DNA from 4 places in the Streptomyces sp. NBC_00846 genome. Region 2 is predicted to be linked to each of the others. Evidence: riboswitches for the same ligand, from Rfam matches in the RefSeq annotation. Region 2 holds a riboswitch; each other region holds the start of a gene.
What was found. A riboswitch is a leader RNA that binds a small molecule or an ion and turns the genes downstream of it on or off. The one in region 2 is predicted to bind cyclic di-AMP.

Region 1 (2,193 bases), 6.8 Mb from region 2:
CGGGTGGGAAAGGGACGGCTCGCCATGGCAGACCATCAAGAAGCCAGTGTCACTCTGCCGAGCGAGCCGGTCTCGGTCGCGGCGGCCCGGAGATATGTGGACCGGGTGCTCACCGAATGGGGACTGGCCACCGACACGGAGTTCGCCGACGGCATCCGGCTCATCGTCTCGGAGCTCGCGACCAACGCCGTCCAGCACACCTTCGGACAGTCGCCCACTTTCACCGTGGACCTGAGACTGGAACGGGAGGAACAGCTGCAGCTGGGAGTGACGGACAGCCACCCGCGTCGGCCCCGGCGGCTGCCCGCCACCGTTCAGCAGGACAACGGACGCGGCATGGTGATCATCCGCTCCCTGGCCAAGGAGTGCGGAGGCCGGCTCACCGTCACCCCCACCGCCGACGGCGGCAAGAGGGTCTGGATCGCGCTCCCATGGAGCATCCCCGTACAGAACTGAGCGGCCACCCGATCCGCCCCGTTACCCGGACAGGCCGACGGCGGACGGGACGGATGGGCTGGTGGCTGCGCCGCCCGCGTGCCGCCCGCGCCGTAGAGGGCGGAGGTGGCGCGACGCTCACCGCGTGGGGGCTGGTCCTGGCGTCCGGCCCCCTGCTGCACGGAAGTCCTCAGCCGCACCGGGCTTGTCAGCGGCGCTGAGACCGCGTCAGCGGACCCGGCCGTAATAGACGTGTCTCGTCCAGATCCTCTCCAGCCGGACCACCGCACCGCTCCTCGGCGAGTGCCAGATCTTGCCGTGACCGGCGTAGATCCCCACGTGGTAGACGCTGTGACCGTAGTGGAAGAAGACCAGATCGCCGCGTTGCCTGTGTGAGGCCGGGATGTGGCGGGTCTTGTTGTACTGCTGCTGGGCCGTGCGGGGGAGCTTCTTGCCGGCCTTCTTGAACGAATAGGCCGTCAGTCCCGAGCAGTCGAAGAGGTTGGGGCCGGTGGCCCCCCACCTGTACGGCGATCCCTTCTTGGACGCGGCGACCTTGAGTGCCTTCATGGAGAGAGTCGCCGCCTGGGCCTCCGTCGCGGCGCCCGGGACGAGCATGGTGCCGCCGACGGCGGCCAGAGTCAGAACCGAGGCCGTACCGGCCCGGGCGAGCAGAGACGGGACATGAACCTGCGCAGTCATGCGCAACCCTTCGTCAGCCGCCTGTGAAGGATGACCTGTCGGGTTCGGGCTGGCGAAGTTGCCCGGCCGCGCTCGGCGGCTTCACCCCGAGGGCCGACCGGTGATCCGGTCGACCCGTTGTGCTCGGGTCCTCCACTCCTGCCGATCCACTTCTGTCGACCAGACATCCGGACGGCGGCAGGACTCGGCGTCCGCCCGGACCGCCCCGTCGCTGTGGCGGGGGCTTGTCGTCCCACGGATCTTGACTCACCGACTGCCGGATTTCCGAGAATAAGCGACGAATTGTGAGGCTCCTCACGGCTGACCCGTTCGGGTGGAGCCGACGATTCCGGGAACGCCGACGTTCATGCGGACCGGTCCCGTACCAGGGGCGGAATCATGGATTCCGCTCGTTGGCCACCGGGAGCGCGCAAGTGGAGAAATATCTCGCGAGAAGGACTTTCTACGCCGAAAGAGCTAGGAATTTCGATGTGACCACCGGGCGTGTCGCGAAGGGGAGTTGGGTGCCTCCGGCCGGGGGCGGGTTGCGGGGGAGCCCGGCTGGTCCCGGCCGGCCTGGCGGAAAATCGGTTGATCAACTCGTCGGATCGGGGGGTACGGTGACGCGTCCGGCCCGCCGTTCCCCGTCCAGCACCCGTAGCGCCCGGGCCAGGGTGGCGGCGTGGATCCGTGCTTCGCCGCGCTCGTGCATCAACGTGAGGGCGTCCCGCAGCGCGGCCGCCCGTGAGGCCAGTGCCTGTGCGGCCCGCAGTGCGGAGTAGGTGTCGTCGCCGCGGGCCGGGTTGATCCGGCCCAGTTGGTCGAGGACTTCGAGATAGCGGTCGATGAACTCGCCCTCGGCGCGTGTCAGTGCGGGCAGTGGTGGCAACTCCGTTGCTCGCATCGGGCGTTCACCGCGCGCCGTGCGGCGGGAGCGACGACTTCCGGTTCTCCATGACGTGGTCCACCAGGCCGTATGCCTTGGCGCCGGGGGCGTCGAGGATGAGATCGCGCTCGATGTCGGCGGCGATCTGCTCGGCGCCGCGGCCGGTATGGCGGGCCAGCAGCGTGGTGAGC
Region 2 (2,193 bases):
GGCCGATGACATGGCCCAGGTGACAGTGCAGTACACGGGTGCGATCGACTGGTTCACCATGTCGGGCAGCCCCGTGCCGTGCTGCTCCGAGGACGACAGCCGTCGTCTCCACGACGCGGTGGTGAAGTCCGTCCGTGAAGGAGCGGCGGCCAAGGTTCCCAGGCCACCGCCCAGCAGGCTGGAGTAGGTACCTCTGCCCCTGGAAGCGGCCGAACGGCGGTCCCTGACCGGCGGGTACGGTCCTTCACGAGAGGCCTGCTCGGCCCTCCGTGAACCCGTGAACCCGTCGGCCCTGAACCGCCGCCAGGAGCCGTTGTGCGTCAGTAGGCGCCGAACACGTTGTCGATCGAGCCGTACCTGTCGGCCGCGTAATTGCACGCTGCGGTGATGTTGGCGACCGGGTCGTAGCTGTCCATCGACGTGCCGGGCACGTGGTAGGCGCGGAACGTCGGGTCGATGATCTGCAGGAGCCCCTTGGACGGCGTTCCCTTGGCGGCGTTCGAGTCCCAGTTGTTGATGGCCCGGGGGTTGCCGGAGGACTCGCGCATGATGTTGCGGTGGATGCCGTCGTAGCTGCCGGGTATGCCGCGCTGGGCCATGACGGCCAGCGACTCCTTGATCCAGCCGTCCAGGTCATTGGTGTACTTGGCGGGGGCGGCGGCAGTGGTCGACACCGCGACGGTGTTCACGGCCGATACGCCGGTGGACGTGCCGGCCACGGCCTTGGCGCCGAGGGTCAGCTTCATGCCCGGGTGAATCAGCGTGGGGTCGGAACCGATGGTCTCTCGATTGTCCGCGTACAGCTTCTGCCAACCACCGCTTACGGAATGCCCCTTCGCGATCTTGGAAAGGGTGTCACCCGCGATCACGGAATAGATGGTGGGCGCGGCCTTCTGGGCGGAGATTCCCTTGGCTACGGCGGCCGGTGCCGTGGCCTTTGTGGTGGCAGCCTGGGCCGGCGCGGCCGAAGCGAATCCGGCGCAGACCAGCGGCAGCACGAGGGCGGCTCCGCCCGTGGTCGCGGCAATGAAACCGCGGGTCCGCGAAGTGGGCTTGCGACGACGATACTCACCCGTTGTGGGCATGGCGAATTCCTCTCCGTCGCCTACGAGGTGAGCTGTCGGGTTCAGGCTGGAGATGCCTGGCCGCATGCAATTGCGACTTCACCCCGAGCCATACCGGATACCGGTTCGGCGGCTTACCTGGGTCCCCCGCTCCTGCCGTACGTGAGTGGGTTGGTCGGATTCTCGGACGGCGGCAGGATTCGGCGTTCCGTCCGGATTGACGGTGACCGTAGGCGAGAAATACCGAAGGGAACAAGCCCCTATTTTTTGATCACAATTCATTTGCAAGATCGAATCACGGAAGGGGAAGTAAGCCACCTCACATCGCCATGCCAAATTTCCTTGCACAGAAGGGAAGCGGGTGACGCTCCACGACATCGCGAGGCCTGAAAGTGACTCACACCACGCAGCTTCAGAAACGGGCATACCGGACAGCGTCGAGAGATCGCAACTCCCCCCAAATGCCCCTTTGTTACCCAAGAGCCCATGTCTAACGAAAGAGCACATATGGGACATTTGGCTGACTCTTCGCCTGTTCTCGCTCCGGTGCACCACCGTCGGGCCGGCCACACCCGGCAGGACCGGCCCCCGACCCCTCGCGCCACTCCCCCGCACGGCATCGAGGCGTTGCCTTCCGCCCGCCTGATCGCTAAGGTTTCGAGCTGTCCTGTTGTCTCCGATAGAGGTGGACGTTGCGCATCTGAGGTTCGCGATCATCGCGCCGTACGACTCCGGTCGTACGCCCGTCACGCAGTAGCAGTGTGTTGTCCTGCCCGTGACCCCGCGTGGATGCGACCTCGGGTGCATGAGCCGTCCCTCGATCTTTCGGACCGCCGCGCCTGTTCCTGTTTCGGTCGCTGCGTGGTGCTCGCATACGAAGCCCCCTTCACCGCGCTCACGACTGCGAGGATCACCATGGCGACACCCACCACCCCCAGTGCCTCCCTCACCTGCTCCGCCCTGTCCTTCCAGTGGCCGGATGGCACGACCGTCTTCGACGGGCTCTCGCTCAGCATCGGCAGGGGCCGCACCGGCCTCGTCGGCAACAACGGCGCGGGCAAGTCCACACTGCTGCGCCTGCTGGCCGGCCTGCTGCGCCCCGCCCAGGGCTCGGTGACCGTCGGCGGCA
Region 3 (2,193 bases), 600 kb from region 2:
GTTGCCGGTGGCGCCGGAGAGACCGATCTGCTGACCAGTGCTCACGAACTGACCCGCCGAGACGGAGATCGAGGACAGGTGGCCGTACTGCGAGTAGCGGCCGTCGGCGTGCTTGATGACGACCTGGTTGCCGTACGCGCCACCCCAGCCGGCGGCGACGACGGTGCCGGAGGTGATGGACTTCACGCTGGTGCCGGTGAAGACGGGGAAGTCGATCCCGGTGTGGCTGCCGCTGGACCAGTTGGAGCCGGAGGCGCGGTAGCCGGTGGTGTGGTTGCCGGGGACCGGATGAGCGTAGCCGGAGCTATTGCTCTGAGCGGCCGGGGCGGAGGTCTTGGACTCCGCCACGGTCGACACCTTGGCCGGGGCGGACTTGGCCGGGGCGGACTTCTTCGCGATCGAGGGAATCTCGGGGGCCTTCGACGGGAGGGCCGCGCCCGTACCGGCGCCGGCGGGCGCGGAGTCACCCGAGGCCTTGCCGCCGAGGGTCAGCTTCACGCCCGGGAGGATCAGGCTGGGGTCGTCGCCGACGACCTCGCGGTTGTCCTGGTACAGCTTCTGCCAGCCACCCTCGATCTTGTGCTCGGCGGCGATCTTCGACAGCCAGTCGCCGGAGACGACGGAGTACGTCGTGGTGGCGGCCTGCTTCTGCGCGACCGGCTTGGCCGGAGCGGCGTGCGTGGTGGCGGCGGAGACCGACTGCGGGGCGGCGGCCGGGGCCGCGTTGGCACCGGTGGCGCCGAGCAGCGGCAGCGCGATGACGGCGCCACCGGCGCCTGCGGCGGCGACGCCACGGGCGATGGTGCGGGTCTTCGTACGACGGTTCTTACCCGATATGGGCATGAAGTGCTTCCTCTCCGGCGCCTACGAGGTGAGCTGTCGGGTTCGGGCTGGAGATGCCCGGCCGCGCTGAGCGCGACTTCACCCCGAGCCGGCCGGATTTCTCCGATCGGCGGCCTACCTGGTTCCCCCGCTCCTGCCACACGATGAGTGGATGCGAATTCCGGGCGGCGGCAGGATTAGGCGGTCCGTCCGGATTGACGGCGACCGTAAGCGAGTCGGGACGGCGAGAACAAGCCACGGGTTCCGTACCGGAATCCCCGCCAGGAATTCAGTACGGAATTCCCGTCACACTCCGTGGATTAAGGATCTTGGCTTTCCGCGCCGCGCACGGAATGCCCGACCGCCCCGCCGGTACGCACCGTCACGGATATGATCCCGCTCACGAACGGGCGACCATCTGCCTTACATAAGGGGCAAGTTATTCCAAATCGCACCATTCCGGACTTGTCACGCTCATCGTTCGCGTCGGAGCCTCAGCACCCCTGCGTCGAGGTCCCCCCGAAGCCCGGTGTGCAGCCCCTGATGAAGCAGTACCGAACCGTGGTGCACCGCCCCCGTATCCAGGCAGGCGTACGTCGCCGCGGGGTCGAGTCCGCGCAGCCGCAGGGCCGGGGGCCGCTCCCCGTACCGCTGCGCCTCCAGCCACATCAGGACCACGGCCTCGTCCCCGTGGACGTACTGGACCGCGCTGAGCCCGCCGCGCGGGGCGCGCAGCCGGTACAGCGAGCCCTGCTGCACCACCGGCCGGATCTCCTTGTAGAGATCCACCCAGGTCCGCGCCTCGGCCAGTTCCTCCTCGCTCCACTCGGTGAGGTCACCACCGACCCCGAGCACACCGGCCATCGCGCTCACGAATCGGAAGCGCAGTGAGCTGACCCTGCCGTTGAGCTGGACGTTGGGGCTGTCGGTGACCCAGGCGGCCATCACCCGGGCCGGATGGATCTGGCCGAAGCCCTCCTGGATGGCGAGGCGGTCGAGCGGGTCGGTGGTGTCCGAGGTCCACACCTGATCCGTACGGGACAGAATCCCCAGATCGATCCGGCCGCCGCCGCCCGAGCAGGACTCGAAGGCGACCGAGGGGTGCGCGGCCCGGAGCCGGTCGATCAGCGCGTACAGGGCGTCGACATGCTCGGTCCAGAGCTTCTGCGGATACTCCTCGCCCGGCCAGCCCGCGTCGGTGAAGGAGCGGTTGAAGTCCCATTTCACATAGTCGATGCGCGCACTGGAGAGCAGTGCGTCCAGCTGTTCCCAGAGATATTCCCGCACATCGGCGCGGGCCAGATTGAGCACCAGTTGATTACGGAACTCGGTCCGTGTCCGCCCGGGGAAGTGCTGTACCCAGTCGGGGTG
Region 4 (2,193 bases), 2.9 Mb from region 2:
ACCTTCTCCGCCTTGGTGGTGGCGCTGCTGTCCGTACCGGTGCCCGTGCCCGTACCGCTGCCCGTGCCCGTACCGGTGCCCGTGCCCGTACCGCTGCCCGTGCCCGTACCGCTGCCGGAATCCGCGGCCTTCGCGGCCTCCGCGGCCTTGCGGTCCGCCTCCGCCTTGGCGGCGGCCTGCTGCTTGGCCAGTTCTTCCGCCTTGCGCCGGGCCTCCGCCTCCTTCTTCCGCTCCAGCTCCGCGAGCCGCGCCTTCTCCTCGGCGGTCAGCTTCGACAGCAACGCGCGCGCCTCGCCCAGCTTCTTCTGGACGTCCTGCTTGCTGGTGCGCAGCGTGGTCTGCGTCGTGGTCAGCGTCTCCAGGCTCTGCACCGCCTCGGCACGCTTCTTCGCCGCCCTGGTCTGCTGCGTACGGAAGTCCGTGATCGCCTTCTGCTGCCGGCTGGTCATCCGGTTCATCAGCTGGTTCTGGTCGAAATACGACTGCGGGTCGTCGGCCAGGAAGAAGGTGGCGCTCGGTGCGATGGTGCCGCTGCGGTACTGCGCGGCCGCGTACGTGCCGAGCGTCCTGCGGGCCTCGTTGAGCTGGTCGGCGCGCTTGGCGACATCGTTCAGCAGGGCGTCGACCTTGGTGCGCTGGGCGGTGGCGGCCTCCTTCGCCTGGTTGTACTGCTGGGTCGCGGTGCCCGCCTGCCGGTAGAGGTCGTCGACCTGCTTCTGGACGTCCTCGATGCCGGCTTTCGGAGCGGGGGCGGCCATCGCGCTCTGCGTGGAGAGCAGGGTCACGGACGCCAGTGCCGCCGTCGTGAGCCCGACGGCCGGTGTGGTGGTGCGCACCCGGGTGCGCGGCTTGCGATGCGATGCCAAGGCCGGCATCTCCTTCCGTGGACCGCCTACCGGGTTAGCTGTCGGGTTCGGGCGGAACGGAAGGCTGCCCTACGGTCCGCGTGGGGGACAAGGACCGATTCACCCCGGTACATGCGTGTGGGTCCCCGGTTCCGAACTCCCTTGAGGGCAGCCCGGATTCGGCGTGGGCGCCCGCTCGGCGTGGTTCGCCTCTGGGGGTACGGGCCGCCCGGACGAGCACGCTAGCCAACCCGTGGTGCTGCTGTGAAGGTTGATGTTCGATATGCCCGATACATCTTCGTGACCTCGGCGAAGTGGGGCGGCGGGCGCGGACAGGGGGCCCGGAATTCCTCACCGCGAGTGGGTGTCCGCTCTCTTTGCGTGCCCGGCAGGGGGTGGGGCCGGTCCTGCGGTCCGGGTCCGGTTCGGCATGCGGCCGTCGTGTGTCGGTGCGGCGGCCTAGACTCGACAAGCGATGAGCAGCCTCTTTGACGACAGCTTCCTGGCCGGCCTCCAGCACTCGGAGGAAGAGCCCCCGCCGCCCCCCGAGGACTCCGCACCCGAAGCGGTGCCGGAGGACCTCTTCGCGGGCGTATTCGACGGGCCCCCGCCGCCCAGGGAGGCGTACTACCGCGACGGCGCGCACCGCCCCGTCATCGACCCCGCGGCGCTCCTCGACGGGCTGAACACCGAGCAGCGCGCCGCCGTGGTCCATGCGGGCTCCCCGCTGCTCATCGTCGCCGGGGCGGGCTCCGGCAAGACGCGGGTGCTGACCCACCGGATCGCCCACCTCCTCGCCGAGCGCGGGGTGCACCCCGGCCAGATCCTGGCGATCACCTTCACCAACAAGGCCGCGGGCGAGATGAAGGAGCGCGTCGAGCAGCTCGTCGGACCGCGCGCCAACGCCATGTGGGTCATGACCTTCCACAGCGCGTGCGTACGCATCCTGCGCCGCGAGTCGAAGAAGCTCGGCTTCACGTCATCGTTCTCGATCTACGACGCCGCCGACTCCAAGCGGCTGATGGCCCTGGTCTGCCGCGATCTCGACCTCGACCCGAAGCGCTTCCCGCCGAAGTCGTTCACGGCCAAGGTCTCCAACCTGAAGAACGAGCTGATCGACGAGGAGACCTTCGCCGGTCAGGCCGCCGACGGGTTCGAGAAGACCCTCGCGCAGGCCTACGCGATGTACCAGTCCCGGCTGCGCGAGGCCAACGCGCTGGACTTCGATGACATCATCATGACGACGGTCCACCTGCTCCAGGCGTTCCCCGACGTCGCCGAGCACTACCGCCGCCGCTTCCGGCACGTCCTCGTCGACGAGTACCAGGACACCAATCACGCCCAGTAC

Region 1: linked by a shared signal. The riboswitch ahead of OG936_RS03115 (C40 family peptidase) and the one ahead of OG936_RS34580 (transglycosylase SLT domain-containing protein) in region 2 are both predicted to bind cyclic di-AMP.
Region 3: linked by a shared signal. The riboswitch ahead of OG936_RS31735 (peptidoglycan DD-metalloendopeptidase family protein) and the one ahead of OG936_RS34580 (transglycosylase SLT domain-containing protein) in region 2 are both predicted to bind cyclic di-AMP.
Region 4: linked by a shared signal. The riboswitch ahead of OG936_RS21535 (NlpC/P60 family protein) and the one ahead of OG936_RS34580 (transglycosylase SLT domain-containing protein) in region 2 are both predicted to bind cyclic di-AMP.

Annotation. Positions count from the first base shown of each region.
Region 1 covers NZ_CP108846.1:676,752-678,944, reverse strand. Annotated here, with positions in the region: gene OG936_RS03120 (ATP-binding protein) at 25-456, shown strand; gene OG936_RS03115 (C40 family peptidase) at 664-1,137, opposite strand; cyclic di-AMP (ydaO/yuaA leader) riboswitch at 1,141-1,324, opposite strand; gene OG936_RS03110 (hypothetical protein) at 1,712-2,020, opposite strand; gene OG936_RS03105 (ATP-dependent Clp protease proteolytic subunit) at 2,028-2,193, opposite strand, start outside.
Region 2 covers NZ_CP108846.1:7,519,087-7,521,279, reverse strand. Annotated here, with positions in the region: gene OG936_RS34585 (hypothetical protein) at 1-187, shown strand, start outside; gene OG936_RS34580 (transglycosylase SLT domain-containing protein) at 321-1,085, opposite strand; cyclic di-AMP (ydaO/yuaA leader) riboswitch at 1,090-1,252, opposite strand; partial or broken gene OG936_RS34575 (ATP-binding cassette domain-containing protein) at 1,551-2,193, shown strand, end outside.
Region 3 covers NZ_CP108846.1:6,918,964-6,921,156, reverse strand. Annotated here, with positions in the region: gene OG936_RS31735 (peptidoglycan DD-metalloendopeptidase family protein) at 1-843, opposite strand, end outside; cyclic di-AMP (ydaO/yuaA leader) riboswitch at 849-1,003, opposite strand; gene OG936_RS31730 (alpha-galactosidase) at 1,297-2,193, opposite strand, start outside.
Region 4 covers NZ_CP108846.1:4,640,957-4,643,149, forward strand. Annotated here, with positions in the region: gene OG936_RS21535 (NlpC/P60 family protein) at 1-875, opposite strand, end outside; cyclic di-AMP (ydaO/yuaA leader) riboswitch at 874-1,040, opposite strand; gene pcrA (DNA helicase PcrA) at 1,321-2,193, shown strand, end outside.